Regions from separate parts of the Rhizobium sp. A37_96 genome, predicted to be linked through region 1. Evidence: predicted binding sites of a transcription regulator. Region 1 holds the regulator's gene; each other region holds the start of a gene.
The links. The regulator LexA, encoded in region 1, represses DNA repair genes until DNA is damaged. The targets are predictions, from matches to a motif close to TGTTCNNNNTGTGTTCNG.
Positions count from the first base shown of each region.

Region 2: the regulator LexA is predicted to act here: its motif matches at 7,843-7,860, upstream of dnaE (DNA polymerase III subunit alpha).
Region 3: the regulator LexA is predicted to act here: its motif matches at 3,072-3,089, upstream of uvrA (excinuclease ABC subunit UvrA).

Region 1 covers NZ_JBNWDS010000013.1:179,928-190,430, reverse strand. The annotation lists gene lpxD (UDP-3-O-(3-hydroxymyristoyl)glucosamine N-acyltransferase) at 1-450, shown strand, start outside; gene fabZ (3-hydroxyacyl-ACP dehydratase FabZ) at 443-916, shown strand; gene lpxA (acyl-ACP--UDP-N-acetylglucosamine O-acyltransferase) at 913-1,728, shown strand; gene ACQZ6J_RS26285 (LpxI family protein) at 1,730-2,611, shown strand; gene lpxB (lipid-A-disaccharide synthase) at 2,608-3,789, shown strand; gene gltA (citrate synthase) at 3,816-5,105, opposite strand; gene ACQZ6J_RS26270 (ComEC/Rec2 family competence protein) at 5,630-7,843, shown strand; gene lexA (transcriptional repressor LexA) at 7,824-8,546, opposite strand; gene ACQZ6J_RS26260 (VOC family protein) at 8,966-9,853, shown strand; gene kdsA (3-deoxy-8-phosphooctulonate synthase) at 9,850-10,503, shown strand, end outside.
Region 2 covers NZ_JBNWDS010000007.1:222,382-232,884, reverse strand. The annotation lists gene ACQZ6J_RS19780 (DNA polymerase IV) at 73-1,362, shown strand; gene ACQZ6J_RS19775 (glycoside hydrolase family 25 protein) at 1,554-2,594, shown strand; gene ACQZ6J_RS19770 (L,D-transpeptidase family protein) at 2,781-4,052, shown strand; gene dnaE (DNA polymerase III subunit alpha) at 4,113-7,607, opposite strand; gene ACQZ6J_RS19760 (hypothetical protein) at 7,963-8,556, shown strand; gene ACQZ6J_RS19755 (DUF5680 domain-containing protein) at 8,636-9,103, shown strand; gene ACQZ6J_RS19750 (ABC transporter ATP-binding protein) at 9,113-9,796, opposite strand; gene ACQZ6J_RS19745 (lipoprotein-releasing ABC transporter permease subunit) at 9,811-10,503, opposite strand, start outside.
Region 3 covers NZ_JBNWDS010000013.1:52,122-62,624, forward strand. The annotation lists gene gyrA (DNA gyrase subunit A) at 1-1,229, opposite strand, end outside; gene ACQZ6J_RS25570 (MarC family protein) at 1,454-2,086, shown strand; gene ACQZ6J_RS25575 (single-stranded DNA-binding protein) at 2,368-2,937, opposite strand; gene uvrA (excinuclease ABC subunit UvrA) at 3,209-6,130, shown strand; gene ACQZ6J_RS25585 (DUF72 domain-containing protein) at 6,164-6,970, shown strand; gene ACQZ6J_RS25590 (NAD(P)H-hydrate dehydratase) at 7,079-8,554, opposite strand; gene ACQZ6J_RS25595 (P-II family nitrogen regulator) at 8,903-9,241, shown strand; gene glnA (type I glutamate--ammonia ligase) at 9,304-10,503, shown strand, end outside.

The sequences.
Region 1 (10,503 bases):
GGTCCGCGCGGCATGGTGAAGATCGTGCAGATCGGCCGGGTTATCATCCAGGATAATGTCGAGATCGGCGCCAACACCACGATCGATCGCGGTACGATGGACGATACCGTGATCGGTGAAGGCACCAAGATCGACAATCAGGTCCAGATCGGACATAACGTTCGCATTGGACGCCATTGCGCCATCGTCAGCCAGGTCGGCATCGCCGGCAGCACGGTGATCGGCGACGGTGTGCAGATCGGCGGTCAGGCGGGTTTGAATGGTCATATCCACATCGGCGATGGCGTGCAGATCGGCGCCAAGAGCGGTGTGATGAACAGTATTCCGGCGGGCGAGCGTTACGCTGGTCTTCCAGCACGGCCCCTATGGGATTTTCTAAGGGAATCGGCGGAGATCGCGAAGCGGTCAGGAGCCAGGGACAAGAAAGACGGGAGTGCTGAGCATGACTGAGGAAGCCAAGGCGTCGTTGTCGTCGGCTGACGTTCTGGAAATTATGAAGCTTTTGCCGCATCGCTATCCGTTCTTGATGGTCGACAAGATCATCGAGATCGATAGTGACAATTCCGCGATCGGCATCAAGAATGTGACGGCCAACGAGCCGCAGTTCACGGGGCATTTTCCGGGTTCCCCGATCATGCCGGGCGTTCTGCTTATCGAAGGCATGGCGCAGACGGCAGGCGCGATTTGCGCGCGGAAGGACGGCATCGGCGGCAACCTCGTCTATTTCATGACGATCGATAACGCCCGCTTTCGCAAGCCGGTCGTTCCGGGCGACCGTGTCGAATTCCATGTCGTCAAGCTCAAGCAGCGCGGTACGATCTGGAAGTTCCATTGCGATGCCAAGGTCGATGGCTCTCTGGTCGCTGAAGCCGATATCGGTGCGATGATCGTGAGGAAGGATCAGGACGAGGCATGAGCAGCATCGCAAAAAGCGCGAGCATTCATAAGTTCGCGGTCGTTGAGGATGGTGCCATCATCGGCGAAAACGTCGTGGTCGGACCTTTCTGCCATGTCGGTCCCAAGGTCGTATTGCATGAGAATGTCCATCTGCTGACGCATGCTGTCGTTACCGGCCGCACGACGATCGGCAAGGGAACGAAGATATTCCCGATGGCCGTTGTCGGTGGCGACCCGCAGAGCGTTCATCACGGTGGCGAGGAGACGACGCTTGATGTCGGCGAGAACTGCACGATCCGCGAAGGCGTGACGATCAACACCGGCACGGCGGACTACGGCGGCAAGACGATTGTCGGCAACAACAATCTGTTCCTCGCCAATTCCCATGTCGCTCACGATTGCCGCGTCGGCAATAACGTCATCATGTCCAACAACGTCATGCTGGCGGGGCATGTGGTTGTCGAGGATCGCGCCATTCTGGGCGGCGGCTGCGCGGTGCATCAGTTCACCCGTATCGGACGGCAGGCTTTCATCGGCGGCCTTTCGGCTGCGAGCTACGACGTCATCCCTTACGGCATGTTGAACGGCAATCCGGGTGTGCTTTCCGGCCTCAATATTGTCGGCATGTCGCGTGCAGGCATAGACCGCGCGGTTATTCACAGGGTTCGACGTGCCTACAAGACCATCTTCGAAGGCGAAGGCTCGATCCGTGACAACGCTGCCGCGATCCGCGACGAATATGCCGATTGCAAGGAAGTGATCGAGATCCTGGATTTCATCGCAGCCGATAGCGATCGCGCGCTGTCGTCGCCCAATCGCGGCAAGAGCTGACGTGGTTTCGGCCGGCCAAAACGGCAAAGGCAGGCTGGCGATCATCGCAGGCAGTGGCTTCTTGCCTGTCTATGTCGCCGAGGCCGCCCGTCAGGCCGGCGAGAATCCGGTTATTATCGCACTGACGAACGAAGCGGACCGCGATTGGTCCGCTTTCGATCACGCCAATCTCGGTGTCGGCAATTTTGCCGGCCTTGAAGCGACATTCCGGCGCCATGGCGTTGACCGCGTCGTCATGTCTGGCGGCGTCGCCCGCCGTCCGCCCTGGCGCGAGATTCATCCGACATGGCGCGTGATCAAGGAATTGCCCCTGACCATTCGCACGCTTCTTTCCGGCGGTGACAACGCCGTGCTGCAGATGGTCATCCGTCTGATCGAAGCCGGCGGTGTCCGCGTCGTTGGAGCGCATGAGATCGCGCCCGATCTGCTGGCGACCACGGGACCGCTCGGCAGGCTGTCGCCGTCCTCTGAGGACTTGCGTGATATCGCGCAAGGGGCGAAGGCTGCCGATGCGCTGGGATTGCTCGATGTCGGGCAGGGTGCCGTCAGCGTCGGCGGCCGTGTCGTCGCACTGGAAGGCGCGGAAGGCACGGACAAGATGATCGAGCGTGTTGCCGGCCTGCGCGAAGAGGGCCGTATATCGACCCGTCGGCGCGGCGTGCTGGTGAAGCTCTGCAAACCGCAGCAGGATGTGCGCGCCGATCTGCCTTCTATCGGCGTCTCGACCGTGCTGAACGCCAAGAAGGCCGGCCTTGCCGGCGTCGCGGTGGAGGCGGGCCGGGCGCTGATCCTCGACCGTGAGGCTGTGATTAAAGCCGCCGATGACGCTGAAATTTTCGTCTGCGGCATCGATCGTGGCCTCAGCGCGGAGGGCTTCATGTGAGCAGCGCCGCCTTGAAGCTTGCCGTCGTTGCGGGAGAGGTTTCCGGCGATCTTTTGGGCGGCGATCTCGTCGCTTCCCTGAAGCGGCGCCATGATGGGCCTGTCGAGCTGGTGGGCGTCGGCGGCGAGGCGTTGGAAGCGCAAGGCTTGCGCTCGCTTTTCGACTACTCCGAACTCTCGATCATGGGTTTCATCCAGGTCATCAAGCGGCTGCCGAAGCTGCTTGCCCGCATCCGGCAGACGGCTGACGCCATTATCTCCGCCAAGCCCGACGTACTTCTGATCATCGATAGCCCCGATTTTACCCATCGCGTAGCGAAGCGGGTGCGCAAGGCGCTGCCTGGCCTCCCGATCGTCAACTATGTCTGCCCCAGCGTCTGGGCATGGAAGGAATATCGCGCGCAGAAGATGCTCGCCTATGTCGATCATGTGCTGGCCGTACTCCCTTTCGAGCCGGAAGCCATGCAGCGTTTGGGTGGTCCGGCAACGACCTATGTCGGCCATCGCCTGACGGTGGATACAGATCTGCTGGAGACGCGCCGACAGCGCGCTTTGCGCGGTGAAAGGGCGGTCGATGCCCAGATGACAGTTCTTCTTCTCCCAGGCTCGCGCGCTTCGGAGATCCGCCAGCTTCTACCGGTTTTTGAGCAGGCTACCAAAGAACTTAGTCGGCGAAATGACAATGTTCGCTACATGCTGCCGACCGTGCCGAAGCAGGAAGCCCTGGTACGCTCGCTTCTCGAAAACTGGGGCGTCAAGCCTGAAATCCTGGTCGGCCAGAATGCAAAGTGGAATGCCTTCGCGCAGGCGGATGCTGCCATGGCTGCGTCGGGCACGGTGATCCTGGAACTGGGTCTTGCCGGTGTTCCCGTGGTTTCAACCTACAAGACGGAGTGGTTGGCCAGATTCGTGATGTCGCGCATCAAGGTATGGTCGGCGGCCCTGCCGAACCTGATTGCCGACTATGCCGTTGTGCCGGAACTCATCAACGATGTGTTGCGGCCCGGCCTGCTCGCCCGCTACATGGAGCGCCTGTCGAGCGACACTCCCGAGCGCAGGGCAATGCTGACGGGCTATGATCTGGTCTGGCAGCGAATGCAGACCGAGGAACCGCCCGGCGACAAGGCGGCGCAAATTGTTCTGGATGTTCTCGCTCATAAAAAAACCGGTCATCTCTGACCGGTTTTTTGTTTCGATACCAAAGCTTAGCGCTTGGAAACCGGCACGTATTCGCGCAGCGGTGCGCCCGTGTAGAGCTGGCGCGGACGGCCGATGCGCTGATGCGGATCTTCGATCATCTCGTTCCACTGAGCGATCCAGCCGACGGTGCGGGCGAGAGCGAACAGAACGGTGAACATGGTCGTGGGGAAGCCCAGCGCCTTCAACGTGATGCCGGAGTAGAAGTCGACGTTCGGGTAGAGCTTCTTCTCGATGAAATATTCATCGGTCAGAGCGATGCGCTCCAGCTCGATTGCGATGTCGAGCAACGGATCGTCCTTGATGCCGAGTTCGCCGAGAACCTCGTGCGCCGTCTTCTGCATGATCTTGGCGCGCGGATCGTAGTTCTTGTAGACGCGGTGACCGAAGCCCATCAGGCGGAACGGGTCGTTCTTGTCCTTGGCGCGGGCGATGAATTCCGGGATGCGGTCGACGGTGCCGATTTCGTTCAGCATGTTGAGCGCCGCTTCGTTCGCGCCGCCGTGAGCCGGGCCCCAGAGGCAGGCGATGCCTGCAGCGATACAGGCGAACGGATTGGCGCCCGAAGAGCCTGCCAGACGAACCGTCGAGGTCGACGCATTCTGCTCGTGATCGGCATGCAGGATGAAGATGCGGTCCATGGCGCGGGCAAGCACCGGGTTCACCACATAATCCTCGCACGGAACGGCAAAGCACATGCGCAGGAAGTTCGACGCGTAGTCCAGATCGTTCTTTGGATAAACGAAGGGCTGGCCGATATGGTACTTGTAGGCCATGGCGGCGAGCGTCGGCATCTTGGCGATCATGCGCAGGCTTGCGACCATGCGCTGGTGCGGATCGGTGATGTCGGTCGAGTCGTGATAGAAAGCCGAGAGTGCGCCGACGCAGCCGCACATGACGGCCATCGGATGCGCGTCGCGACGGAAGCCTGTGAAGAAGCGCGACATCTGCTCATGCACCATCGTGTGGTGGGTCACGCGGTGATCGAAGTCCTTCTTCTGCGCTGCCGTCGGCAGTTCGCCGTAGAGAAGGAGGTAGCATACTTCGAGGAAATCGCCGTGTTCGGCCAGCTGATCGATCGGATAGCCGCGATGCAGCAGAACGCCTTCGTCGCCATCAATATAAGTGATGCTGGACTCACAGGACGCGGTCGAGGTGAAGCCAGGATCGTAAGTGAAAGTGGAGGTGTTCTTATAAAGGGCACCAATATCAATGACACTTGGGCCGATGGTTCCGGTCTTCACCGGCAGGTCCACCGTCTTTTCACCCCAAGTTAGTTTCGCGCTTTGTTCCGTCATGCTGATCCTCCAAGATTTGGCGGGATTGACGCCATAAAAAGCGCCAAAAGGTTAAGCGACTACCGACTAGCTATATGATCCAGAGCCTAATGCCAAGTTATCCTAATGCCGAATTGTGCATTGCAGTATCAACTTTTGGGCACTGCATCAGTGTCGCTAAACATGGTGCGCCAGGAAACCGGCCCAATTTAGCCGTGCTCATGCCGATTTCGGTTGAAATCACTGTGCGGTGACGGCAAAAATCGCGCGAAAGCTGTAGTTTTGCGCGGGGGCGGCAGTGAGTGCCTAATTTAGAGGCATCGGAGCAGCAGGAGGGCCGGGATGTTGCTGCACCTCCGCAGCCTCGCCCCGCTATTGCCACGATCGTCTTGCGTACCAAAGCGCGACATCGGGAGCGGACGCAGGATCGGGTACCGCTGACATCGCGCCTGCTTTTGATCCTGAACCGCAGTCGACTCGGCGTCCTCAGCCTGGTCGAAGAAGAGGCCGCGTATGGGCGTGCCATACTGTTCGCTCCGATCTATATGGGCCTCGGGGCGATCTTCTGGTTCAAGGCTGGCAGCGATCCGCCGCCGCAAGCAGTCGCCGCGGGCTTTCTCGTCTTTGCCGGCGGCTTAGTATTCGGACGGGAAAGCGGCAGGCTGCTTCGCCATCTGCTCTTTGCGGCAACGCTCATTTGCCTGGGCATGGCTTTGGCGCAATGGGAATGCTGGCGGGCTTCCACCACAATGCTCGACTCGGCCGTGACGACGACCGTTACCGGCCAGGTCGAGCGACGTGAATCCTATGACGATGGCCGCTGGCGCTATGTCGTCCGCGTCGAGGCGACGGAAAAACCCACCATTCGCCGCTCACCGGAAAGGGTCACGATCTTCGTACGCAAACAGGCGGAGCCGTTCGAACTCGGAGACCGAATCCAGGGCAGGGCGCGCCTGACGCCTCCGGCCGGGCCCGCCTTGCCCGGCCTCAACGATTTCGCCTTCAGCTCCTATTTCAACGGTATCGGCGCAAACGGCTTTGCCTATGGCGCACCGAAATTGCTGTCGCCACTTGATGACAAAGTGCGGGAGTCGATGCTCGACGCCGCTGATATCTGGCTTGCGGGGCTGCGCAATAGCATAGGCGACAGGATCAGGGCGACCTTGCCAGGCGATACGGGTGCTTTTGCCGCCGCACTTGTCACCGATGAGAGACGTGCGATCTCGAAGGATACGACCGAGGCGTTGAGAATTGCCGGCCTCACCCATATCGTCGCCATTTCCGGTCTGAACATGGCGCTGTCGGCCGGGATCTTCTATGTCGGCCTGCGCTATTTGTTCAGCCTGTTTCCCGGCGTCGTACAGGCCTGGCCGACAAAGAAGTTTGCGGCCCTCGGTGCGCTTGTGACAGTGACGGCCTATTACCTCGTTTCCGGTTTCGGCGTATCCGCCGAGCGCGCATTCATCATGATGGCGATCATGCTGGTTGCCGTACTGCTCGATCGACCGTCGATCAGCCTTCGCAACGTGGCGCTATCCGCGATCGTCATTCTCATACTCTCGCCGTCTCAGGTGCTCGGCCCGAGCTTTCAGATGTCCTACGCCGCAACGCTGGCGCTGGTATCGGGCTATTCGCTATGGAAGCGGCGGCGGCATCGCGAAACCATCTTCTCCCGCATCCGCCTGTTAAGCCCGCTGTTGTTCGTCTCCCGCTTCTTCGGCGGCGTGTTGTCGACGTCATTCATCGGCGGCGCATCGACAGCCATATTCTCGATCGAGCATTTTCACCGGTTGGCGACATATGGTCTTGCCGCCAACCTCGCGGCCATGCCGGTCGTCTCCTTCGTCGTCATGCCGTTTGGTATGGCGGCGATGCTGCTCATGCCTCTCGGTCTTGATGGTCCCTTCTGGAAGGTCACCGGGGAGGGACTGGAGCTCGTCATAGCGATCGCCAAAACCGTGGCCGGCTGGGGAGGTGACATCACCTTCGGCCGCCAGCCTGCATGGCTGATGCCGACATTCATTGCCGGCTTCCTGATCATGAGCATGTTGCGAACCCGGCTTCGCCACCTGGGCCTACTATTGTCGCTCTTATCCGTTGGCGCGGCGGCATTCGGTCCCGGCGTGCCGAAGCCGGATCTGACGATCTCGGAGGATGGGGTTCTGGTCGCTCTGCGACAGGATGACATACTGGCGACCAATCGCGAACGGCCGCAGGCCTTCATCTTCGAACAATGGCAAAAGGCACTGGTTGCAACCGAACATCAGCCGCCCACCATCCTTCCTCGCGACAGCCGGCTTCCACAAATCAGCAAGACCGATCGTCATCGGCGATTAAGCACCGAGGAGCAGAACGCGGTCCGCAAGGCAATGGAAGACGCGCTTGACCAGACGATGCAGGGAAGCTTCGCCTGCCAGAAAGGCGCATGGTGCGTGGCGATGCTCGAAGACGGCGCCATGCTCGTCACCATAGAAAACGCGGCCTATTTGCCGCCGGCTTGCGATACGGCAAACATCGTCGTGACACCGATCCGCTTGCGGCTGGATCATTGCCGCTCCGGGGCGATGCTGATAACCGGCGCGACATTGCGGCAAACCGGATCCATCGAAATGGCATTCACAGGCGACAAACCCGTCGTTTCCGTGGCGTTCGAGAACCCGCAACGACCATGGACGCGGCATCGAACCTACGATTGGCGCACCGACAAATTCGGCGCGCCGATCCAGCCGGCGTCACCGCTCAGTGATAGCGCCGAATGAGGCCGACGAGCTTACCTTGCACCTTGACGCGGTCCGGCCCGAAAATGCGGGTTTCATAGGCCGGGTTGGCGGCTTCCAGTGCGATGGACGCACCCTTGCGGCGGAAGCGCTTCAGCGTCGCTTCCTCGTCGTCGACGAGAGCAACCACGATGTCGCCGGGGCTGGCTGTCGTCGAATTGCGAATGATGACGGTGTCGCCGTCGAAAATACCGGCGTCGATCATCGAATCCCCCCTGACTTCAAGCGCGTAGTGCTCGCCTGAGCCGAGCATATCGGCGGGAACGGTAATATCATGGGTATTGTTCTGGATGGCGGAAATCGGAACACCGGCGGCGATGCGCCCCATGACTGGAACCGATGCCGAACCGTTGTGATCGTCATTGGCGATCTTTGCCGGGGCGGGCGGTGCGACCGGCTGAGGCTTGCCGAGGCTGCCTTCGATGATACTGGGCGAGAAGCCGCGTCGCGGCTGCAGGCTCGGATTATAGGCCTCCGGCAGCTTTATCACCTCCAGCGCTCTCGCCCGATTCGGCAGCCGGCGGATGAAGCCTCGCTCCTCCAGTGCCGTAATCAGACGGTGAATACCGGACTTGGATGCCAGATCCAGCGCATCCTTCATCTCGTCGAAAGATGGCGGAACGCCGGATTCCTTCATGCGTTCGTGAATGAAGAGAAGCAGTTCCTGCTGCTTGCGCGTCAACATCGTCTTGGAACCCCAGAATCAAGAAAAAGTCGTGAAACAAATCCAGAACGGACACTATATGTTCCATATGTGTTCCGCAAGTACTTAAATTTCGGTAAAGCCTTGTTCGGACGATTAAATAATTACCACTGTCGAATGAACCGACTGAAAGCGCCAATGGATTGTTTCAGTTTTAATGTATTGATAAATATTGATAATTTTGAATTTGCGCCGTTTAGGACACTTTCGCTTGACCAAGGTGTCTCCCGCGTCGACGAACGGGATATTACGCCGGGTAAGCCAGCTACAGAATAGAATCAGCAATCACGTTTGCGAGATTGCGTTCCATCGGTGTCGCCCTATCTCCCGGTCTCTTGCTTCCATCTTGAATTCGATGATGGATGGGCGCAAATCTGCTCCCGTAGGGAAAAGGAGAAAGCATGGCGCCGTTGCCGCATCCGCTGGATCATCTCGTGCTGCCGACCGTCAACATCGCTCTGGCGCGCGAACGTCTCGGCAAGCTCGGTTTTACGGTCGCTCCGGACGCACGCCATCCTTTCGGCACGGAGAATGCCTGCGTCTTCCTGGCCGACAAGACCTATCTCGAACCTTTGGGCGTGGCGTCGCAGGAGCAGTGCGAGACGAGCGTCGCCGACGGGAATGTCTTCGTTGCGCGCGATCAGGCCTATCGTTTCCGAGTCGGCGAAGATGGCTTTTCCGCCATGGTCTTCGGCACGGACGATGCCGTTGCGGATGACGCGCGCTTCAAGGCGGGCGCGATCTCCGCCGGGCGGATGCTGGATTTCTCCCGGCCCATGAAGATGCCGGACGGAACCGAAACGACGGCCGGCTTTCGCCTCGCCTTCGCGGCCGATCTGCGCGCGCCGGATTTTCTGGCTTTCTGCTGCCAGCGCATCAATCCGTTGCCGGCGGACCGCAGCGTGCTCGAGCGTCATGAAAACGGTGTGAGCGGCATCGCGCGGGTGGCGCTTTCCGCATCGAAACCGGAGGCGTATCGCGCCTTTTTCGAGGAGGTCGTCGGCGGCCCGCGAATTTCGGAGCATTCCTTCGGCTTGACGATCGAAACCGCCAATGCCGAGCTCGAGATCCTGACGCCGGAAGGAATGGAAGCATTCTACGATTTGCCTGTTCGCGCTAGCGATCCTGGGCTCAGGGCGCGCGCAATCCTTTTCAAAACGCGCGATCTTTCCGTGACATCGTCGCATTTCGCTGCTAACGGCGTCACCTACACGCGTAAGAACAATCGTCTATTGGCGAGGCTGGCGCCCGGGCAGGGCGCACTGTTCGCCTTCGAGGAGATAGCATGAGCACGAATTCCGAAGTGACCGTCGGCGAGGGTGCCTCCAAGGTCCTCTTTTCCAACACCGCCAAGCTGTCGCTGATCGCCGGCCCCTGCCAGATGGAAAGCCGCGACCACGCTTTCATGATCGCCGGCGTCCTGAAGGAGCTTTGCGGCAAGCTCGGCATCGGCCTTGTGTACAAATCCTCCTTCGACAAGGCCAACCGCACGTCGCTGTCCGGCAAGCGTGGCATCGGCCTGGAAACGGCGCTGGAAGTCTTTGCCGACCTCAAGAAGGAATACGGCTTTCCGGTTTTGACCGACATTCATACCGAAGAGCAGTGCGCCATCGTTTCCAAGACGGTCGATATCCTGCAGATCCCGGCCTTCCTGTCGCGCCAGACCGACCTGCTGGTCGCCGCCGCCAAGACCGGCCGCGTCGTCAACGTCAAGAAGGGGCAGTTCCTTGCGCCCTGGGACATGAAGAACGTCCTTGCCAAGCTCAATGACAGCGGCAATCCGAACATTCTCCTGTGCGAGCGCGGCGCCTCCTTCGGCTACAACACCCTGGTCTCCGACATGCGTTCGCTGCCGATCATGGCGGCCATGGGCGCGCCGGTCATTTTCGATGCGACGCATTCCGTGCAGCAGCCGGGCGGACAGGGCGGTTCCTCCGGT
Region 2 (10,503 bases), on a different contig from region 1:
CTGCAGTTTTCCGGCTTGAGACTCGCAAGCTTAGAACATAAAGTGGCAATGTTCAATTTTTGTTCTCATCCGATGACCAATGCACCAGACAAGATCTCCGGCTTCTGTCGCGATTGCCTGAGCGAGCAATCGGCAGCACGACCGCGTTGCCGGAGCTGTGGCAGCCCTCGCCTCGTCTATCATCGCGAACTCTACGCGCTGACGCTCGCGCACATCGATTGCGATGCCTTCTATGCCTCGATCGAGAAACGCGACAATCCGGAGCTGGCTGACAAGCCGGTCATCATCGGCGGCGGCAAACGCGGCGTCGTCTCAACCGCCTGCTATATCGCCCGCATCCACGGGGTACGGTCCGCCATGCCGATGTTCAAGGCGCTGGAAGCCTGCCCGCAGGCTGTCGTCATCCATCCCAACATGGAAAAATACGTCCGCGTCGGCCGTGAGGTCCGAGCCATGATGCAGGAACTGACGCCACTGGTGCAACCGCTTTCGATCGATGAGGCCTTTCTCGAACTCGACGGCACGCAGCGGCTCCACCACGATCCGCCGGCCCGCATCCTGGCCAAGTTCGTCAAGCGGGTGGAGCAGGAAATCGGCATCACCATCTCGGTCGGCCTTTCCTATTGCAAGTTCCTCGCCAAGGTGGCTTCCGACCTGCAGAAGCCGCGCGGCTTTTCCGTCATCGGCCGAGAAGAGGCGCTCTCCTTCCTGGAGCCGCGATCCGTCACAACGATATGGGGTGTCGGCAAGGCCTTTGCCGCGACGCTGGAAAACGACGGCATCCGAACCATCGGGCAATTGCAGGCCATGGAGGAAGGCGATCTCATGCGCCGCTACGGTGTCATCGGGCAACGGCTCTTCCGCCTTTCGCGAGGGATCGACGACCGCACCGTCCATCCGAACGAAGCAGCAAAGAGCGTCTCCGCCGAAACCACCTTCTTCGAAGATATCTCCCGCCATGACGATCTCGTGCCGATCCTGCGCGATCTTTCGGAGAAGGTTTCGCGACGTCTGAAGCGCAGCGGCATTGCCGGCCAGACGGTGGTGCTGAAGCTGAAGACAGCCGATTTCAAGACCCGCACGCGCAACCGCCGCCTGGAAGATCCGACCCAGCTTGCGGACCGGATTTTCCGGACCGGTCTGCGCCTGCTCGAACACGAAACGGACGGCACGAAATTCCGTCTCATCGGTATCGGCGTTTCCGATCTTGGCGATGCCGCACGCGCCGACCCGCCAGATCTCATCGACGAACAGGCCACCCGGCGCGCGGCTGCGGAAGCCGCCATGGACAAGCTTCGAGAAAAATTCGGAAACAAGACCGTCGAGACCGGTTATACATTCGGCGATAAACGCCATAAATAACAATGGCTTAAAATAAAGTCACCGCACGGCGACAAAAGTCTGCGCGCGCAGATGATCGTGCTACGCGCGTGAATCTTCGCGCCGAAAAGCTCGGATTCAAACTTTTTTGGTAAATTTCCATTAGGACTTGGAATCTGTAACTTCCGAACGGCGCGGATCCGCCGTCGATTGTGTTTTGCGTACGGGTTCCTATGCGTCTATCGGCTGTATCGACTATTCTTCTCGCCTGCCTGACGATCTCAGGCTGCGCCGCCCGAGGTGAGCGCGAAGCCGCGCAAGCCAGCCCGCCTTCGAAGGAATTGACCAGCTCCATCGCAAAGACCGGCAGGCCCGTGCCGTCGGTCGAAATCGGCGAAACGGTTTCGCGCGTCGAACAGCAGCAGGCTCTCGCGGTTGCTATGCCGACGGATATCCGGCCGGAAGGATTGCTGCCCTCCGACCAAGAGGGCAACGACACGCCCGTACCGCTTCAACGGCCGCTTGCCATGCTCGCGCCCTCAAACCCGATCCCTCGCGCCCTGCGCCAGCAGCCGATGCAGATCTACACGCACCGCTTCCGCGACGCCAAGCCGATCAACTTCGGCTCCTCCACCTCGCCCCGAACCCTCGCCGTCCACGGCGTCGATGTCTCGCGATGGCAGGGCGAGATAGACTGGGATACGCTGCGCACGCAGGGAGCGAACTTCGTCTATATCAAGGCGACGGATGGCGGCGATCATCTCGATCCGATGTTCAGGAAGAACTGGCGGGCTGCTCAACAGGCCGGCCTGAAGCACGGCGCCTATCACTTCTTCTATTGGTGCCGGACAGCCGGGGAACAGGCCGACTGGTTCATTCGCAACGTTCCGAAGGAAGCCGGCGCCCTGCCGCCGGTGATCGATGTGGAGTGGAATGGCGAATCGAGCTGCAAGCGCCGGCCTTCGCGCGAGCAGGTGCTCGCCAAGATGCAGGTCTTCATGGACAAGCTGGAAAAGCACTACGGCCAGCGCCCGATCGTCTACACCGCTCCGGATTTCTATCGCGACAATCTGCGGGGCGAGTTGCTCAACTATCCCTTCTGGCTGCGCTCCGTGGCTGCCCATCCTTCCAAGGTCTATCCCGGCCGCAACTGGCTGTTCTGGCAGTATTCGGGCTCGGGCGTTTCCCACGGTGTCGATGGCAGGATCGACCTCAATGCCTTCCACGGCACCGAGCGGGATTGGCATAACTGGGTAGCGTCCAGCGCGCACTGAACCTTTCCGCCTTCGTTGACGGAATAGCGCCGAGACAGAGCCGAACGCTCCGTCTCGGCGTTGTTGTATAGTTCATGGCTGCAGAGGCCCGCCTCATGGCGACAAGAAGCGTCTCGTCGGCAAGTCTTCCTTAAACTTCGATCTCTAACCTTGGGCGCTACGAGTATTGCGTTTTGGTTTGTGTCTATGAAGCCGTTTTTATTGCTTGGGCTCGGGCTGCTCTCAGCCACGGCCCTTTCTCATCCCGCTCTTGCCGCGCAGGATGCCCGCACCCTGCAGATCGTGGTGTCGAAGGACAGGCAATCGCTTGCGGTCTATGATGGCGATACAGTGGTTGCGACCTCGAAGGTTTCGACCGGCAAGCGCGGGCATACGACGCCGAGCGGCATCTTCTCCATTCTGGAAAAGAAGGTCTATCACGAGTCCAATCTCTATTCGGCCTCGCCGATGCCATTCATGCAACGGCTGACATGGTCTGGAATCGCGTTGCACGAATCCAATTCGGTTCCGAATTATCCGGCTTCCCACGGCTGCGTGCGCATGCCGAAGGCCTTTGCAAAGACGCTTTACCAGATGACCGAGCGCGGCGTGCATGTGGTCATCGCCGATCAGCCGCTGGTGCCGCAGCCCTTCGACAATTCCATGCTGTTCCAGCCGCAGGCCGCTCCACCGCCGGCGCTGTTCTCCGGCATCGAACTTCGCCCCATGACCGCGAGCTTTCTGCCACAGGGGCAATCGCTGCAGGTCGCGACGAACGATGTCACTTCGATCCAGATCCCGAAAGCGCAGGAAATCATCGCCCCGCCTGCCGATCCCGCACCGCTCAGCATCCTGATTACCCGGCGCGGCCTGCGTGAGAACGTACGCGACCTCCAGGGCCTGCTGAACGGCATGGGTTTCATCACCGGAACGCCCGACGGCATGCTCGGGCCCGCGACGGTGCAGGCCATCGAAGACTTCAAGAAGGCGCATGACATCAAGGCGGCAGGCAGTCTCGTCAGTCAGGATCTGATGAAGGCGGTCTATGCCGCCGCCGGCAAGGGCGAGCCTCCGAACGGCGCGATCATGGTTCGGCAGAATTTCGCGCCGCTCTTCGAGGGCCCTGCCATCATCGCCGAACCGCAAGAGGCGCTCGGCGTGCATTTCTTCACCGCCAATGCGATCGACCGCATCAGCGGCAAGGCCGACTGGTTCGGCATGACGCTGGAAGAAGATCTCAGCAAGCAGGCGAAAAAGCGCTACGGCATCACCAGCGAGGAGCAATCGCAATCGCTCGACGCCGCAGGGCAAGCGCTTGGCCGCATCACCATCCCCGATGATGTCCGCCATCGCATCGAGGATCTGTTGACGGCCGGATCGTCGCTGACGATTTCCGACACCGGCATCGGGCCCGAAACCGGCAACGAGACCGATTTCATCACCATCACCAACAATGGCGCGCTCGGGAAGAAGGGCTAAAGCCTTTTGTCTTCACGTAATTCCGGACGGAAGCCGCCATGCGCTTTTCCCGGGATTGCTCTAAACCAGCTCCACATCGATCACGCCAGGCGCCGTGCGCAATGCGGCGGCGATTTCCGGCGTGATGCGATATTTCTCCGGCAAAGCCACCTCGACCTCGCGCATCCCTTCTTCCTTGATGACGATGAAGGAAACGAGGCCGTCGCCCCTGGCGTTGAGATGCGCGGCCACTGCCTTCAGCGGCCCGGAATCGCGAACATAGACGCGCAGGGCCTTCTGCATCTGCAGCGATTTCTCCTCCAGCGATTGCGCGGTCTGCAGACGCAGGCTGATGCCTTCCGGGCGCTCATCCGCCTGGGCGGTGATGACGAAGGATTTCCCGACTTCGAGAACGTCGCGATACTGGTTGAGCGTCTCCGAGAAGAGCACGGCCTCGAACTGGCCCGAAGCATCGGAAAACACGAAGATACCCATCTTGTTGCCGGTGCGCGTCTTGCGCTCCTGCTTCGAGATGACTGTGCCGGCCAGGCGACCGTTGCTGGCCCCTTGCTTCACCGCAGCGGAAAAGTCGGCGAAGGGCTGGACGCGCATCTTGTCGAGCACGCTCTTGTAGGTGTCGAGCGGATGCGCCGTCAGATAGAAGCCGAGCACCTGGAATTCGCGCAGCAGCCGCTCCGAGGCGAGCCAGGGCGTGTAGGTCGGGAAGACGATCTTTTCCGGCCCTGACGCCGCGCTTCCGAACATGTCGTGCTGGCCGCTGCGCTTGTTTTCCTGCGCCACCTGGGCATAGCCCATGATGCGGTCGATACCGGCGATCAGCTGCGCGCGGTCGATCTCGAAGCAATCGAAGGCGCCGGCGCAGATCAGGCTTTCCAGAACGCGGCGGTTGATCTGCTTGGGATCGATGCGCAGGCAGAAATCCTCGATGCCGGCAAAGGGCTGCTCGCCGCGCACCTCGACGATATGGTCCACGGCGGATTCGCCGACGCCCTTGATGGCAGCAAGCGCATAGTAGATCCGGTTGTCGCCCGTCTCGAAATGACGGAACGAGGTCTGAACGGAAGGCGCGATGACCTCGATGCCCAGGCGCTTGGCATCCTGGCGAAAGTCGTTGACCTTCTCGGTATTGGACATATCGAGCGTCATCGACGCCGCAAGGAACTCCACCGGATAGTGCGCCTTCATATAGGCGGTCTGGTAGGAGACGATGGCATAGGCGGCGGCGTGCGACTTGTTGAAGCCATAGTTGGCGAATTTCGCCAGAAGATCGAAGATGACGTCGGCCTGGCCCTTGGAAACTTCGTTCCTGATGGCACCATCGACGAAGCGCTCGCGCTGCTGGTCCATCTCCGCCTTGATCTTCTTGCCCATGGCGCGGCGCAGAAGGTCGGCCTCGCCGAGCGAATAGCCCGAGAGCACCTGGGCGACCTGCATCACCTGCTCCTGGTAGACGATGACGCCCTGCGTTTCCTTCAGAAGATAATCGATCTTCGGATGGATCGACTCGATTTCTTCCTCGCCATGCTTGCGGGCATTATAGACCGGGATATTTTCCATCGGGCCGGGACGGTAGAGCGCCACCAGCGCGATGATGTCCTCGATGCAGTCCGGGCGCATGCCGATCAGCGCCTTGCGCATACCCGCGCTTTCCACCTGGAACACGCCGACCGTCTCGCCGCGCGAGAGCATGTCATAAGTCTTCTTGTCGTCGAGCGGGATGCTGGCAAGATCGATGCTGATACCCCGCTTGGCGACGAAATCGACGGCCGTCTTCAGGACTGTCAGGGTCTTGAGCCCGAGGAAGTCGAACTTCACGAGGCCGGCCTGCTCCACCCATTTCATGTTGAACTGGGTGACCGGCATGTCGGAACGCGGATCGCGATACATCGGCACCAGCTTCGACAGCGGGCGGTCGCCGATGACGATACCGGCGGCGTGCGTCGAGGCGTGGCGATAAAGGCCCTCGATCTTCTGAGCGATATCGAGAAGGCGGGCGACGACCGGCTCCTTGTCCGCCTCCTCCTGCAGGCGCGGCTCCTCTTCGATCGCCTTGCTGAGCGGCGTCGGATTGGCAGGATTGTTCGGCACGAGCTTGCAGATCTTGTCGACCTGGCCATAGGGCATTTCCAGCACGCGGCCCACGTCGCGCAGGGCAGCACGCGCCTGCAGCGAACCGAAGGTAATGATCTGCGCCACCTGCTCGCGGCCATATTTGGCCTGCACGTAGCGGATCACCTCTTCGCGCCGGTCCTGGCAGAAGTCGATATCGAAGTCCGGCATCGAGACGCGTTCCGGATTGAGGAAGCGCTCGAACAGCAGCGAGAAACGCAGCGGATCGACATCGGTGATGGTCAGCGCGTAGGCGACCAGCGAGCCCGCGCCCGAGCCGCGGCCGGGGCCAACCGGAATATCATGCCGCTTCGCCCATTTGATGAAGTCGGCAACGATCAGGAAGTAGCCGGGGAACTTCATGCGCTCGATGACGCTCAGTTCGAATTCCAGCCGCTCGCGATAGTCCTTTTCCTCATAGCCCGGCGCCATGCCGAGCGAGGCGAGACGCTGGTCCAGTCCCTCGATAGCCTGGGCACGCAGCTCCGCCGTCTCGGCACGTTCGGCTTCCTCGGCATCGTCGGTGGCGCCGGTGAAGCGCGGCAGGATCGGCTTGCGCGTCTTCAGCACGAAAGAGCAGCGGCGAGCGATCTCGACGGTGCTGTCCAGCGCCTCCGGAAGATTGGCGAAGAGTTTCGCCATGTCGGCGCGGCTCTTGAGATAATGATCCGGCGTCAGGCGGAAACGCGTGTCGTCGGAGACGATGGCGTTGTGGGCAACCGCCATCAGCGCGTCGTGCGCATCGTAGTCGTCGCGCGTCGGGAAAAAGGCTTCGTTGGTGGCCACGAGCGGAAGCTCGTGCTCATAGGCCATCGCGATCATCTTCTGCTCGTGGCGACGATCGTAGGTGCCGTGACGCTGCAGCTCGACATAGAGCCGGTCGCCGAACAACCGCTTCAACGTCAACAGCCGGGAGAGCGCCTGCGGCGCATGGCCTTCCTTCAGCGCCATATCGACCGGGCCTGTGAGCGAGCCGGTGAGCGCGATCATGCCTTCCGTGCCGATCTCCTCAAGCCAGGAGGCGGTGATGTGGACGGCGCTATTGCCTTCGCCGCCGAGATAAGCGCGGCTGACCAGATCGACGAGGCGCTCATAGCCCTGCTCCGTGGCGGCAAGCAGCACGATGGACGGCAGCTTGGCCAGTGCCTGCTGCGGCCCGCGCTTCTCGCCCTCGCCGCCATCTTCCATGTCGATCGATACCTGGCAGCCGATAATCGGCTGCAGCCCCTCGTCCATTGCCTTCTGTGAGAATTCGAGGGCAACGAAAAGATTGTTGGTATCGGTGATGGCGATGGCCGGCTGGCTGTCGCCGGCAGCCTTGGCCAGTATCTTCTTGAGCGGCAGCGCTCCCTCCAGCAGGGAGTAGGCGGAATGAACCCGGAGGTGCACGAATTCCGGCATTTCGCCGACCGGCACAACCGCGCCGCCGCCACTCACATCCGCCATCTCAAACCCTTCCGCATGCCCAAATGAATCGGCGGCATTGTCGGCATTACGGATCATAAAGTCCAGAAGTTGCTCCCATCAAATACGGGAGCACCATATGCATCTGGGGATAAGACTCACATCGCCATCATGATGAGGGAAAAGCTGGCAACGAACATGACGATGGAGGTGAATGCTGCAACGTCTCGAATGATATCGGTCATTTACGCGCTCCTTACTCGTTATGTTTCTTTTTTGTTCTATTTTTGTTCGAGAGTCAATAGAAGCATCAATAAATTTCATCACCGGACTTTTTTGGGCCTCCGATAGACGCGGAAACGGCGTGACGCTATGCAAAGGCAACCGGGAGATCACCATGAAAACACCTGCCTGCGCTCTCATTCTTCTTTCGCTCGCAACCGCAGCCCATGCCGGGGATCCCGTCCCGCCCGGGCGCATCATCGATGCCGCGATCGGCGACTGGAACAAGGACGGCAAGCCGGATCTCGCCCTTCTAGCGGCGTCTTCCCCTGACGATCAGGCGGACAATCCGATCGGCATCTACATCTACCTGCGCGACGACGAGCATTCCTTGCTGAAGCTGACAGCAAGCGTTCCAGACAAGATATGGGGCAGCGTCGAGCCCGGCGGCGTTGTCGGCCAGGAACCGTCCATCTCCGCGCTGCCGAACGGTTCGATCGCAATCGTCTCGCAGAATGACAGCATCGGCCGAGACCGCTGGGAACAGACGCTGACCCTTGCCTATCGCAACAGCGGCTTCGTGGTCGCCGGCTATACATACGACTCCCGCGACACGCTCGAACCGGATAACAGCCACAGCTGCGACTACAACGTGCTGACCGGCAAGGTGACGAAGGACGGCAAGACGCTGAAGGCCGATGCCAAGACCGTCAGCATCCAGGACTGGCAGGACGATATCGGTCAGAAGGCGTGCGAGAGCGGCCAATAGTTATCTTTGTTCTCTTTTTGTTCTTTACAATCCGCCCAACTAATGGCATTGTCGTTGCTCACCAAAATTGGAGAGCGTCATGCCGGGCCTTGCCGAGCTGAACGATTTCATTGTCACCGCCAAGGCGGAAACCTATGTCGGCGACGGCGAGAGGTTGCCGTCCTGCCGCAGCGGCTCGCATGACATCGGCTACGTCAACGGCCGCTGGCGCTACCTCGACAGCTATTTCGGCGGCACGGATTTTGCCGGGCAGGAGCTCGTCTGGTACGATGACGAGCCGGTCTGGGCGATGAATTACTTCGGCCATATCATAGAGCCGGATCTGATCGACGGCAGGCGCGCCGGCATGGTCATCAAGGCAGCGCTGCTGCGGCTCTATCTGGACGAAAACCGCTTTCTCGGGGGCTTCGAGTTCGAGCACGCGTACGGTCGCTATATCGACCGCAGCAACGGAACTTGCGACCATTTCACCGGCCACGAGGCCATCATGGTGAGGGATAGCAAGGCCTATGAGCTGGACTATCGCGGCGGCCTGATCGTCCCCTGATGGAGCCGATCAGACTTCGACCACCTTGCCGTCGCTCAACGTCACGCGGCGGTCCATGCGGATGGCAAGCTCGTGATTGTGAGTGGCGATCAGGGCCGCAAGGCCCGATTGACGCACCAGCGCCTCCAGCGCATCGAAGACATAGTGGGCGGTTGCGGGGTCGAGGTTGCCGGTAGGCTCGTCGGCCAGCAGCACCAGCGGGGCGTTGGCGACGGCGCGGGCGATGGCGACACGTTGCTGCTCGCCGCCGGAGAGCTCGGCCGGGCGATGATCGGCGCGATGGCCGATGCGCATGTAGTCGAGAAGCTGGGCAGCCCGCTCGCTTGCATCCTTGCGCGAGAGGCCGGAAATGAGCTGCGGCATCATGATGTTTTCAAGAGCCGAGAATTCCGGCAGGAGGTGATGGAACTGATAGACGAAGCCGATCTCGCTCCGGCGCACGGCCGTACGCTTGTCATCGGACAAGCCTTCGCAAGCCTGGCCGTTGATCAGCACCTCGCCGGCATCCGGGTGTTCAAGCAGGCCGGCGACATGCAGCAGCGTCGACTTGCCCGTACCGGACGGTGCGACAAGTGCGACGATCTCCCCGCTGTGCAGGGCGAAATCCGCGCCTTTCAGGATCGACAGGCTCGTCTCACCCTGCCCGTAATGACGCTCCACGCCCGAGAGCTGGAGAACGACCTTGCGTTTCATCAAATGCGAATTCCTTATTCGTAGCGCAGCGCCTGCACCGGATCGAGCCTCGAGGCACGCCAGGCCGGAAAGATCGTAGCAAGGAAGGAAAGCGTGAGCGCCATCACGATAACGGAGATGGTTTCACTGAAATTCATCTGGGCCGGCAGTTTGCTCAGGAAATAGACTTCCGGATTGAAGATCACCGTGCCCGAAATCCAGGAGAAGAACTGGCGGATGGACTCGATGTTCAGGCAGACCACGACGCCGAGTATCACGCCCGCAAGCGTGCCGACGACGCCGATAGCGGCCCCCGTCATGAAGAATATGCGCATGATCGCGCCGGACGTCGCGCCCATGGTGCGCAGGATGGCGATGTCGCTGCCCTTGTCCTTCACCAGCATGATCAGGCCTGAAATGATGTTCAATGCGGCGACAAGGACGATCAATGTCAGGATCATGAACATCGTATTGCGCTCGACCTGCAAGGCCGAGAAGAAAGTGGCGTTGACCTGCCGCCAGTCGGTCAGGAAGATCTGCCGCCCGGCCGCGTCCTCGATCTTCGGCCGCAACTGATCGATGTCATCCGGGTTGGTGACGAAAAGCTCTATCTTCTCGACGATGCCCTCGGCGTTGAAAAAGACCTGCGCCTCCTCCAGCGGCATGAAGACAACGGAGGAATCATATTCCGACATGCCGACCTCGAAGAGACCGGAGATCGTATATGC
Region 3 (10,503 bases), 130 kb from region 1:
GGATCCGGCGCCTGGCGAATGACGCGGATGACTTCATCGATATTGGCGACAGCAATCGCCAGACCGACCAAGACGTGGGCGCGATCGCGCGCCTTGCGCAGCAGATACTTCGTGCGGCGGCTGATGACTTCCTCGCGGAATGCCACGAACGCGCGCAGCATATCCATCAGGTTCATCTGCTCGGGCTTGCCGCCGTTCAGCGCCACCGTGTTGCAGCCGAAGGAGGTCTGCAGCGGCGTATAGCGATAAAGCTGATTGAGAATGACGTCGGCATTGGCATCGCGCTTCAATTCGACGACCACGCGATAGCCCTGGCGGTCGGATTCGTCGCGCAGGTCGGAGATGCCCTCGATGCGCTTCTCGCGTACCAGCTCGGCCATCTTCTCGATCATCGAGGCCTTGTTCACCTGGAAGGGAATCTCGGTGATGATGATCTGCTCGCGGTCGCCGCGCATCGGCTCGATGGTTGCGACACCGCGCATGATAACCGAACCGCGCCCCGTCTCGTAAGCGGAGCGGATGCCGGCGCGGCCGAGGATCTTCGCACCAGTCGGAAAATCCGGGCCGGGGATGATCTGCATCATCTCGGGCAGCTCGATCGCCGGATTGTCGATGAGGGCAATACAGCCGTCGATCACTTCCGAAAGATTGTGCGGCGGAATGTTCGTCGCCATGCCGACGGCGATACCGCCGGAACCGTTGACGAGCAGGTTCGGGAAGCGCGCCGGCAGAACCTTCGGCTCTTCCGTGGTCGCATCGTAGTTTTCCTGGAAATCGACCGTTTCCTTGTCGATGTCCTCGAGCAGCTCGTGGGCAACCTTCGTCAGGCGCGATTCCGTGTAGCGCATCGCCGCCGGCGGATCGCCGTCGATCGAGCCGAAATTGCCCTGTCCGTCGATGAGCGGCACGCGCATCGACCAATTCTGCGCCATGCGGACCAAGGCGTCATAGATCGAAGCGTCGCCGTGCGGGTGGTAGCTACCCATGACGTCGGCGACGGGACGGGCCGACTTCACATACTTGCGGTTCCAGTGATAGCCGCTCTGATGGGCCGCATAGAGGATGCGCCGATGAACTGGCTTGAGACCATCGCGAACGTCGGGAAGCGCGCGGCTGACGATCACGCTCATGGCGTAATCGAGATACGACCGCTGCATTTCCTCCATGATGGAAATCGGCTCGATGCCTGGCGGGAGCTTCCCGCCGCCGGGTGGTGTTTGCTCAGTCAAAACAGATCACGATCTCTTTTAGAATCACTGCGAAATTTATAGCCGAAAGGCCCGGCGAGCGCCAATTTGGGCCGGTGTTTTTGAACAGGCTTTTGCCCTTTAAGCCGCAAAATCGCACATTTCCGTGGCGTAACCCGCCAATAGCAGCGCATGGGCCTTTGCGAAAGCTCGTTCCTCGCATAACAATGGCCGATAACAACGACAGAACAAGCACCGGGGACTATATGGCGAGCTCAGACACGCTGATCAATGCCTTCACCACACTGCTTGTCACTGTCGATGCACCCGGGCTTGCGCCGCTTTTTATCGGCCTCACGGCGGGCATGAATCGCTCCGAGCGCAAGCAGGTGGCGCTGCGCGGCTCGCTGATCGCCTTCTTCATCCTAGCTGCCTTCGCCTTGTTCGGAGCGAGCGTGCTCGGCATCCTCGGCATCTCCATCGGCGCCTTCCGCATCGCCGGCGGCCTGCTGCTTTTCTGGATCGCCTTCGAGATGGTGTTCGAGCGGCGGCAGGACCGGAAAGAGAAAACGACGGAAGTCGCGATCACCCAGGACCATATCCGCAACATCGCGGTCTTTCCGCTCGCCCTGCCCCTGATCGCCGGCCCCGGCGCGATCTCCGCCACGATCCTTTTGGCGGGATCGCTGCAGACAACGCTCGACCGAGCGCAACTGATCGGCGTCATCGCCGCCAATCTCTGCCTTGTCTTTGCCGCGCTCGCCATTTCCGACCGTCTCGACCGCATGCTCGGCGCCACCGGCCGCGCCATCCTGACCCGATTGCTCGGCGTCATCCTGGCGGCACTTGCCGCGCAATTCGTCGTGGACGGTGCAAGGGCGGCGTTGGCCCTTTCGTGAAAGGCTCCATCGTCAGGCCGTTCTTCAAATAGTAAGGGTATGCCTTTCTGAAGACAGCCTTGTTCACCTGTCTGAGTGACGAGATCTCGAGGACAGGTATTCTCACCGAGAAAAATGCCGTTCCAACCATAGAGGCCCAAGGCCATTCTGAAAGAGCTCAAAGGCTCCGCGAGCGATAAAACAACTGACGATTAAGCCATCTGGGCGGCATCGCTGAATCGAAACATACGAAAAAGCCCGCCGTAGGGCGGGCTTTTCAACAATCGGCTTCTGCGCCGGTCTCAGAACGGGATGTCGTCGTCCAGATCGCGCGAGAAATTGCTGCCGCCACCGCTGGAGGCGCGGCCGGCGCCTGCACCGCGACCGGAGGATTGCGAAGGTGGCTGGCCATAGTCATCGCCACCGTAATCGCCGCCACCGCCGCCGTAGCCGCCACCAAAGTCACCGCCGCCGCGACCACCACGGCCGCCGCCGCCCTCGATGGAGCCGCCGCCTTCGCCACGGCCATCGAGCATCGTCAGGGTGGAATTGAAGCCCTGCAGCACGATTTCGGTCGAATAGCGATCCTGGCCGTTCTGATCCTGCCATTTGCGGGTTTGCAGCGCGCCTTCGATGTAGACCTTGGCGCCCTTCTTCAAATACTGCTCGGCGACCTTGCACAGGCCCTCATTGAAGATGACGACACGGTGCCATTCGGTCTTTTCCTTGCGCTCGCCGGAATTGCGGTCGCGCCAGGTTTCCGACGTCGCGATGTTGAGGTTGGCAATCGGGCGACCGTCCTGCGTGCGCCGGATTTCCGGGTCCGCCCCGAGATTTCCAACCAGAATTACCTTATTCACACTACCGGCCATGATACCACCCTACTTGCCGCCCATCGACGGCCCTTAAATTCCATCGGCACACCTTAGACCATTGCCGCCATCAGGTGTTGTTTCAGCACCGTCCAAGGCTTCTTCATCCACAAAGAAATATCCACAGGACATTTTGTTCTTTATTTGTTCTAATTTGTCCTTATGATGATGTCAACAGAATCGAAAACCTGATCCCGCCCGTCATTTCAGCCTCGACACGCGGGCCGGCATCACTAAATAAAGGCAGACTCCAAGGGACCTGCACAAGACGATGAGCGAACTGAAGACTATTTCCATACGTGGTGCGCGCGAGCACAATCTCAAGGGCATCGACCTCGACCTGCCGCGCAACAAGCTGATCGTCATGACCGGCCTTTCCGGCTCCGGCAAGTCGTCGCTGGCCTTCGACACCATCTATGCCGAGGGGCAGCGCCGCTATGTCGAAAGCCTTTCGGCTTATGCGCGCCAGTTCCTCGAAATGATGCAGAAGCCGGATGTCGACCAGATCGACGGTCTCTCGCCCGCTATCTCGATCGAGCAGAAGACCACCTCGCGCAATCCGCGCTCGACAGTCGGCACGGTCACCGAAATCTACGACTACATGCGCCTGCTGTTTGCCCGCGTCGGCGTTCCCTATTCGCCGGTCACGGGCCTGCCGATCGAGAGCCAGACGGTCAGCCAGATGGTGGACCGCGTTCTCGCCTACGAGGAAGGCACCAGGCTCTATATTCTGGCGCCGCTCGTGCGCGGGCGTAAGGGCGAATACAAGAAGGAACTGGCGGAGCTCATGAAAAAGGGCTTCCAGCGCGTCAAGGTCGACGGGCAGTTCTACGAAATCGCCGACGTTCCGGCGCTCGACAAGAAATACAAGCACGATATCGACGTGGTGGTCGATCGTATCGTGGTCAGGCCGGACATGGCCGCGCGCCTGGCCGACAGCTTCGAGACTTCGTTGCGTCTGGCGGACGGTCTTGCCGTTGCCGAATTCGCCGACAAGCCGCTGCCGCCGGAAGAAACCGCTGCCGGCGGCTCGGCCAACAAATCGCTGAACGAGACGCACGAGCGCGTGCTGTTCTCGGAGAAATTCGCGTGCCCGGTTTCCGGCTTCACCATACCGGAAATCGAGCCGCGCCTGTTCTCGTTCAACAATCCCTTCGGCGCCTGCCCTTCCTGTGACGGTCTCGGCTCGCAGCAGAAGATCGACCCGGATCTGATCGTGCCGGAGCCGGAACGCACGCTGCGCGATGGCGCAATCGCCCCCTGGGCCAAATCGAGCTCGCCTTATTACAATCAGACGCTGGAAGCGCTCGGCAAGCATTATGGCTTCAAGCTCGGCAACCGCTGGAACGAGCTGTCGGACAAGGCCAAGGACGTCATCCTCAACGGCACGGAAGACAAGATCGAATTCCACTATGCCGACGGTGCGCGCTCCTACACCACGCACAAGAACTTCGAAGGCATCGTTCCGAACCTCGAACGGCGCTGGAAGGAAACGGATTCCGCCTGGGCACGCGAAGAGATCGAGCGCTTCATGTCGGCAGCGCCCTGCCCGGCCTGCAACGGCTATCGCCTGAAGCCGGAGGCCCTGGCGGTCAAGATCAACAAGCTGCACATCAGCCAGGTCGCGGAAATGTCCATTCGCGTTGCCCGCGACTGGTTCGACGTGTTGCCCGATACCTTCACCGACAAGCAGAATGAAATCGCCGTACGCATCCTCAAGGAAATCCGCGATCGCCTGCGCTTCCTGAACGATGTCGGCCTCGAATATCTCAGCCTGTCGCGCAACTCGGGGACACTTTCCGGCGGCGAAAGCCAGCGTATCCGGCTGGCGTCGCAGATCGGTTCGGGATTGACCGGCGTGCTTTACGTCCTCGACGAGCCGTCCATCGGCCTACATCAGCGCGACAATGCCCGCCTTCTGGAGACGCTGAAGCACCTGCGCGACATCGGCAACACCGTGATCGTCGTCGAGCATGACGAGGATGCGATCCTGACGGCGGACGATGTCGTCGACATCGGCCCGGCAGCCGGCGTGCATGGCGGCCAGGTGGTGGCACATGGGACGCCGCAGGATATCATGGCGAACCCGAAGTCGCTGACCGGCAAATATCTTTCCGGCGAGCTCGGCGTGCCGGTTCCCGAAGAGCGCCGCAAGCCCAAGAAGGGCAAGGAAATCAAGGTCGTCGGCGCGAGGGGCAATAATCTCAAGAACGTTACGGCGTCCATCCCGCTCGGTGTGTTTACCGCCGTCACGGGCGTTTCAGGCGGTGGCAAATCCACCTTCCTGATCGAGACGCTCTACAAGTCGGCGGCGCGGCGCGTCATGGGTGCGCGCGAGATCCCCGCCGATCACGACCGTATCGACGGTTTCGAGCATATCGACAAGGTGATCGACATCGATCAGTCGCCGATCGGCAGGACACCACGTTCGAACCCGGCGACCTATACGGGCGCCTTCACGCCGATCCGTGACTGGTTCGCCGGATTGCCGGAGGCCAAGGCCCGCGGCTATCAGCCGGGCCGTTTCTCCTTCAACGTCAAGGGCGGCCGCTGCGAGGCGTGCCAGGGCGACGGCGTCATCAAGATCGAGATGCACTTCCTGCCCGACGTCTACGTCACCTGCGACGTTTGTCATGGCAAGCGGTATAACCGCGAAACTCTCGACGTCACCTTCAAGACCAAGTCGATTGCGGACGTGCTCGACATGACGGTCGAAGAAGGCGTCGATTTCTTTGCCGCTGTTCCCGCGGTGCGCGACAAGCTGCAGAGCCTGAAGGATGTCGGTCTCGGCTATATCAAGGTGGGACAACAGGCCAATACGCTTTCGGGTGGCGAGGCGCAACGCGTCAAGCTAGCCAAGGAGCTGTCGAAGCGATCGACCGGCCGCACGCTCTACATCCTCGACGAACCCACAACCGGGCTGCACTTCCACGATGTCGCCAAGCTTCTGGAAATGCTGCACGAACTGGTCAATCAGGGCAATTCCGTCGTGGTCATCGAGCACAATCTCGAAGTCATCAAGACCGCCGACTGGATCCTCGATTTCGGTCCGGAAGGTGGCGATGGCGGCGGCGAGATCGTTGCCGTGGGAACACCGGAAGCCATCGTCAAGGAAAAGCGCTCCTATACGGGGCAATTCCTGAAGGAACTGCTGGAGCGGCGTCCGCTGAAGAAGGTTGCCGCAGCGGAGTGAGTTTCACCCGACTGAACGTCCAAGGAGGAGAGCATGACCAAAGCGGGCGAAATCCGCACAGGCATAGGCGGCTGGACTTTCGAGCCCTGGCGCGGGACCTTCTATCCCGACACGCTGAAGCAGAAGGACGAGCTGAACTACGCCAGCCGCCAGCTGAAGGTGATCGAGGTCAACGGCACCTATTACAGCACGCAGAAGCCCGAGGTCTTCGCCAAATGGGCCGCCGACGTTCCAGACGGCTTCATTTTCTCCCTGAAGGCGACGCGCTTCGTCACCAATCGCCGGGTTCTCGCCGAGGCGGGCGAGTCGATGCAACGCTTCCTGGAATCCGGCATCAGCGAGCTCGGCGATCACCTCGGCCCGTTGCTCTGGCAGTTCGCGCCGACGAAGAAATTCGATCCGGACGATTTCGAGGCCTTTCTGAAGCTGCTGCCGGCCAGGCAGGATGGTCTTGCGCTGAAACATGTCGTCGAAGTCCGGCATGATTCCTTCAAGGTGCCGGAGTTCATTGCGCTGCTCGAAAAATACAATGTCGCGCCGGTATGCGCAGAGCATTTCGAGTATCCGATGATCGCGGATGTCACGGCTGATTTCGTCTATGCCCGCCTGCAGAAGGGATCGGACGATATCGAGACCTGCTATCCGCCGCAGGACCTCAAGGCCTGGGCCAATCGCCTGAAAACCTGGGCTGAAGGCAAGGTGCCGGATGATCTGCCGCTGATCGATACGAGCCGCAAGGTCAAGGTCGAGCCGCGCGATGTCTTCGCCTTCATGATCCACGAGGGCAAGGTAAACGCGCCTCCCGGCGCCATTGCGTTGCAGGCAGAGGTCGCGAAGTAGCGGCCTCCCGGAGCCTTTCCGCTTTTGTTCGAATGGCGACAGCGCTCCATCTTTTGTTCTTACGCAATTCCGGTTGGAAAACCGCTGCACAGTTTTCCCTGAACGGCCCTAAAGCGGCTTGACGCTGGCGACGAGATCTTCGGCCGTCAGCCCCTTGCCGGCATGCTGGCCGGCAAGGCCGTGCAGCCAGACACCCGCAGCCGCTGCCTCGAAGGCCGGCGCTCCTTGCGCCATGAGGCCGCCGACGATGCCGGCCAGCACGTCGCCGGAGCCGGCCGTGGCAAGCCAGGGCGGCGCGTTGGCGTTGATCAGGGCCCGGCCATCCGGCGCGGCGATCACGCTGTCGGCTCCCTTGTAGATGATGGCGGCATGAGCGCGCGCCGCAGCAGCCCTCGCCTTGTCGACCTTGCTCAGGGCTTCGTCGGCGGCGATGTCCGGAAAGAGGCGGCCAAACTCCCCTTCATGCGGCGTCAGCACCAATCGTGTCGGACCTTCGGCAAAGGCGTCGAAGAGCTTCTGCGGTTGATCGCGAAACGAGGTGATGCCGTCCGCATCCAGCACCAGATGGCGATCCGCGAGCGCAAGGCAGAATTGTCTCGCCTTGTCGCCGGCACCGAAACCAGGCCCGAGAACGAAGGTCGATAGGCGTTGGTCTGCAAGCCATTCCCGCAACGAGGCTTCATCCGCGATGGGGTGCAGCATGATCGCCGTGAGCAGGCCCGCATTGACGCTCAACGCTTCCGGCGACGATGCGATGGTGACAAGGCCCGCGCCTGCCTTCAGCCCGGCCATGGCCGACATGCGTGCGGCGCCCGTTGCGTTCGGTCCGCCTGAAAAGACGACGAGATGGCCGCGTTTGTATTTATGCGTGTCGGCGTCCGCTGACGGTATTTTCGCCTGCCACTGCGCCGGCGTGTTTTCAGCGATCAAGCCATCGGCATGCGCCCGGACGATGCGGCCGGGAATGCCGATGTCGAAGACCTCAAGATCTCCGCAAAGCTCACGGCCCGGCAAGAGAAGATGCCCCGGCTTGCGCGTCATGAAGGTCACCGTGCGCGCGGCACGGAAGGCTGCGCCAAGGACCTGGCCGCTGCGCCCATCGAGGCCAGACGGCAGATCGACGGCAATCACGGGAACACCCGCCGCCTCGACCCGCGCGATCGTGGCGGCCACGTCATCCGGCACAGGGCGGGAGAGACCGGCACCGAAGACGGCATCGATCACGACATCGCCGAGCCGAGGTATATAGCCGCCGATCGGCTCTCCGCTGACCGGACAATCGGCAAAAGTGCGGGCCGCGTCGCCCTTGAGCTTCTGCGGGTCGCCCAGATGGAAGAGTTGCACGTCGGCGCCGGCCCGTCGCAGGGCGCGGGCTGCCACATAGCCATCGCCGCCGTTGTTGCCAGGCCCGCAGAGAACAACGTATCGAAAGGCCTCGGGGAAGTGTCGGAGCGCGACGCCGGCAACGGCCTGCCCCGCCTTTTCCATAAGTCCATAGGAATCAATGCCGGACGCTGCGGCGGCGCTGTCGACGGCGGCCATGGCGTCTGGGGTGAGGAGCAGGTCGGCGAGCGGCAACATCATGGCGAACATTATAGATGCGAAATCTGCCTCAAAAACAACCGCCATTTCGCCACGCGATTTGATCGATTATTATGCATCTGCATAAGAATTAAACAATAACATTCAAGGCCTTGCTAAGGAACAAACATCACGCGCGCGGCACTTTTTCGGGAAATTTTGCTTATCCCACGCATTTACACGCGAAATCGCTTCCATTTTTCCGAAAAATCCTCATCAATTCATCGTCTCGGTGCAAATTCGCCGGGATTTTTTACGGCGGCTCATTCTCAACTGGCATGATACGTGCATTACGTTGGCCGAGCGGGGAGTAGTCCTGCTGTAACAGGAGAAGCGGAGAGACATTTTCTCATGAAAAAGATCGAAGCGATCATTAAGCCCTTCAAGCTCGACGAAGTGAAGGAAGCCCTTCAGGAAGTCGGCCTGCAGGGCATCACCGTCACGGAAGCGAAGGGCTTCGGTCGTCAGAAGGGCCACACGGAGCTTTACCGTGGAGCCGAATACGTCGTCGACTTCCTGCCGAAGGTGAAGGTCGAAGTTGTATTGGCGGACGAAAATGCGGAGGCCGTGATCGAGGCCATCCGCAAGGCTGCGCAAACAGGCCGTATCGGCGACGGAAAGATTTTCGTTTCCAACGTGGAAGAAGTCATTCGAATCCGCACCGGCGAAACGGGCATCGACGCCATCTAATCCGCCCGGCCCTTGCGGCCGAGGCTCGTTTAATCGTCATCTAAGTCAAGGGAAGTAATTTAATGACGACCGCAAGCGACATTCTGAAACAAATCAAGGATAACGACGTCAAGTTCGTTGACCTGCGCTTTACCGACCCCAAGGGTAAGCTGCATCATCTCACCATGGATATCATCTGTGTCGATGAAGACATGTTCGCCGACGGCGTCATGTTCGACGGTTCCTCGATCGGCGGCTGGAAGGCCATCAATGAATCCGACATGGTGCTGATGCCCGATACGGATACGGCCCACATGGATCCGTTCTTCGCGCAGTCCACCATGGTTATCCTCTGCGACATCCTCGATCCGGTCTCCGGCGAAGCCTATAATCGCGACCCGCGCGGCACCGCCAAGAAAGCAGAAGCCTACCTCAAGGCCTCCGGCATCGGCGACACGGCCTTCTTCGGCCCGGAAGCCGAGTTCTTCGTTTTCGACGACGTGAAGTACAAGGCCGATCCGTACAATACCGGCTTCAAGCTCGATTCCAGTGAACTTCCGTCCAACGACGACACCGACTACGAGACCGGTAACCTCGGTCACCGTCCGCGCGTCAAGGGCGGCTACTTTCCTGTCCCGCCGATCGACAGCGCTCAGGACATGCGCTCAGAGATGCTGACGGTTCTCACCGAGATGGGCGTCACCGTCGAAAAGCATCACCACGAAGTGGCGGCCGCCCAGCACGAACTCGGCATCAAGTTCGACACGCTGGTTCGCAGTGCCGACGGCATGCAGATCTACAAGTACGTGGTGCATCAGGTCGCCAATGCCTATGGCAAGACGGCAACCTTCATGCCGAAGCCGATCTTCGGCGACAACGGCTCGGGCATGCACGTTCACCAGTCGATCTGGAAGGGCGGCAAGCCGACCTTCGCCGGCGACGAATATGCAGGCCTCTCGGAAAGCTGCCTCTACTACATCGGCGGCATCATCAAGCATGCCAAGGCGATCAACGCCTTCACCAACCCGTCGACGAACTCCTACAAACGTCTCGTCCCGGGTTACGAAGCTCCGGTTCTGCTCGCCTATTCGGCTCGTAACCGGTCCGCCTCCTGCCGCATCCCGTTCGGCTCGAACCCGAAGGCAAAGCGCGTCGAAGTCCGCTTCCCCGACCCGACCGCCAACCCCTATCTCGGCTTCGCTGCCATGCTGATGGCAGGCCTCGACGGCATCAAGAACAAGATCCATCCCGGCAAGGCCATGGACAAGGACCTCTACGACCTG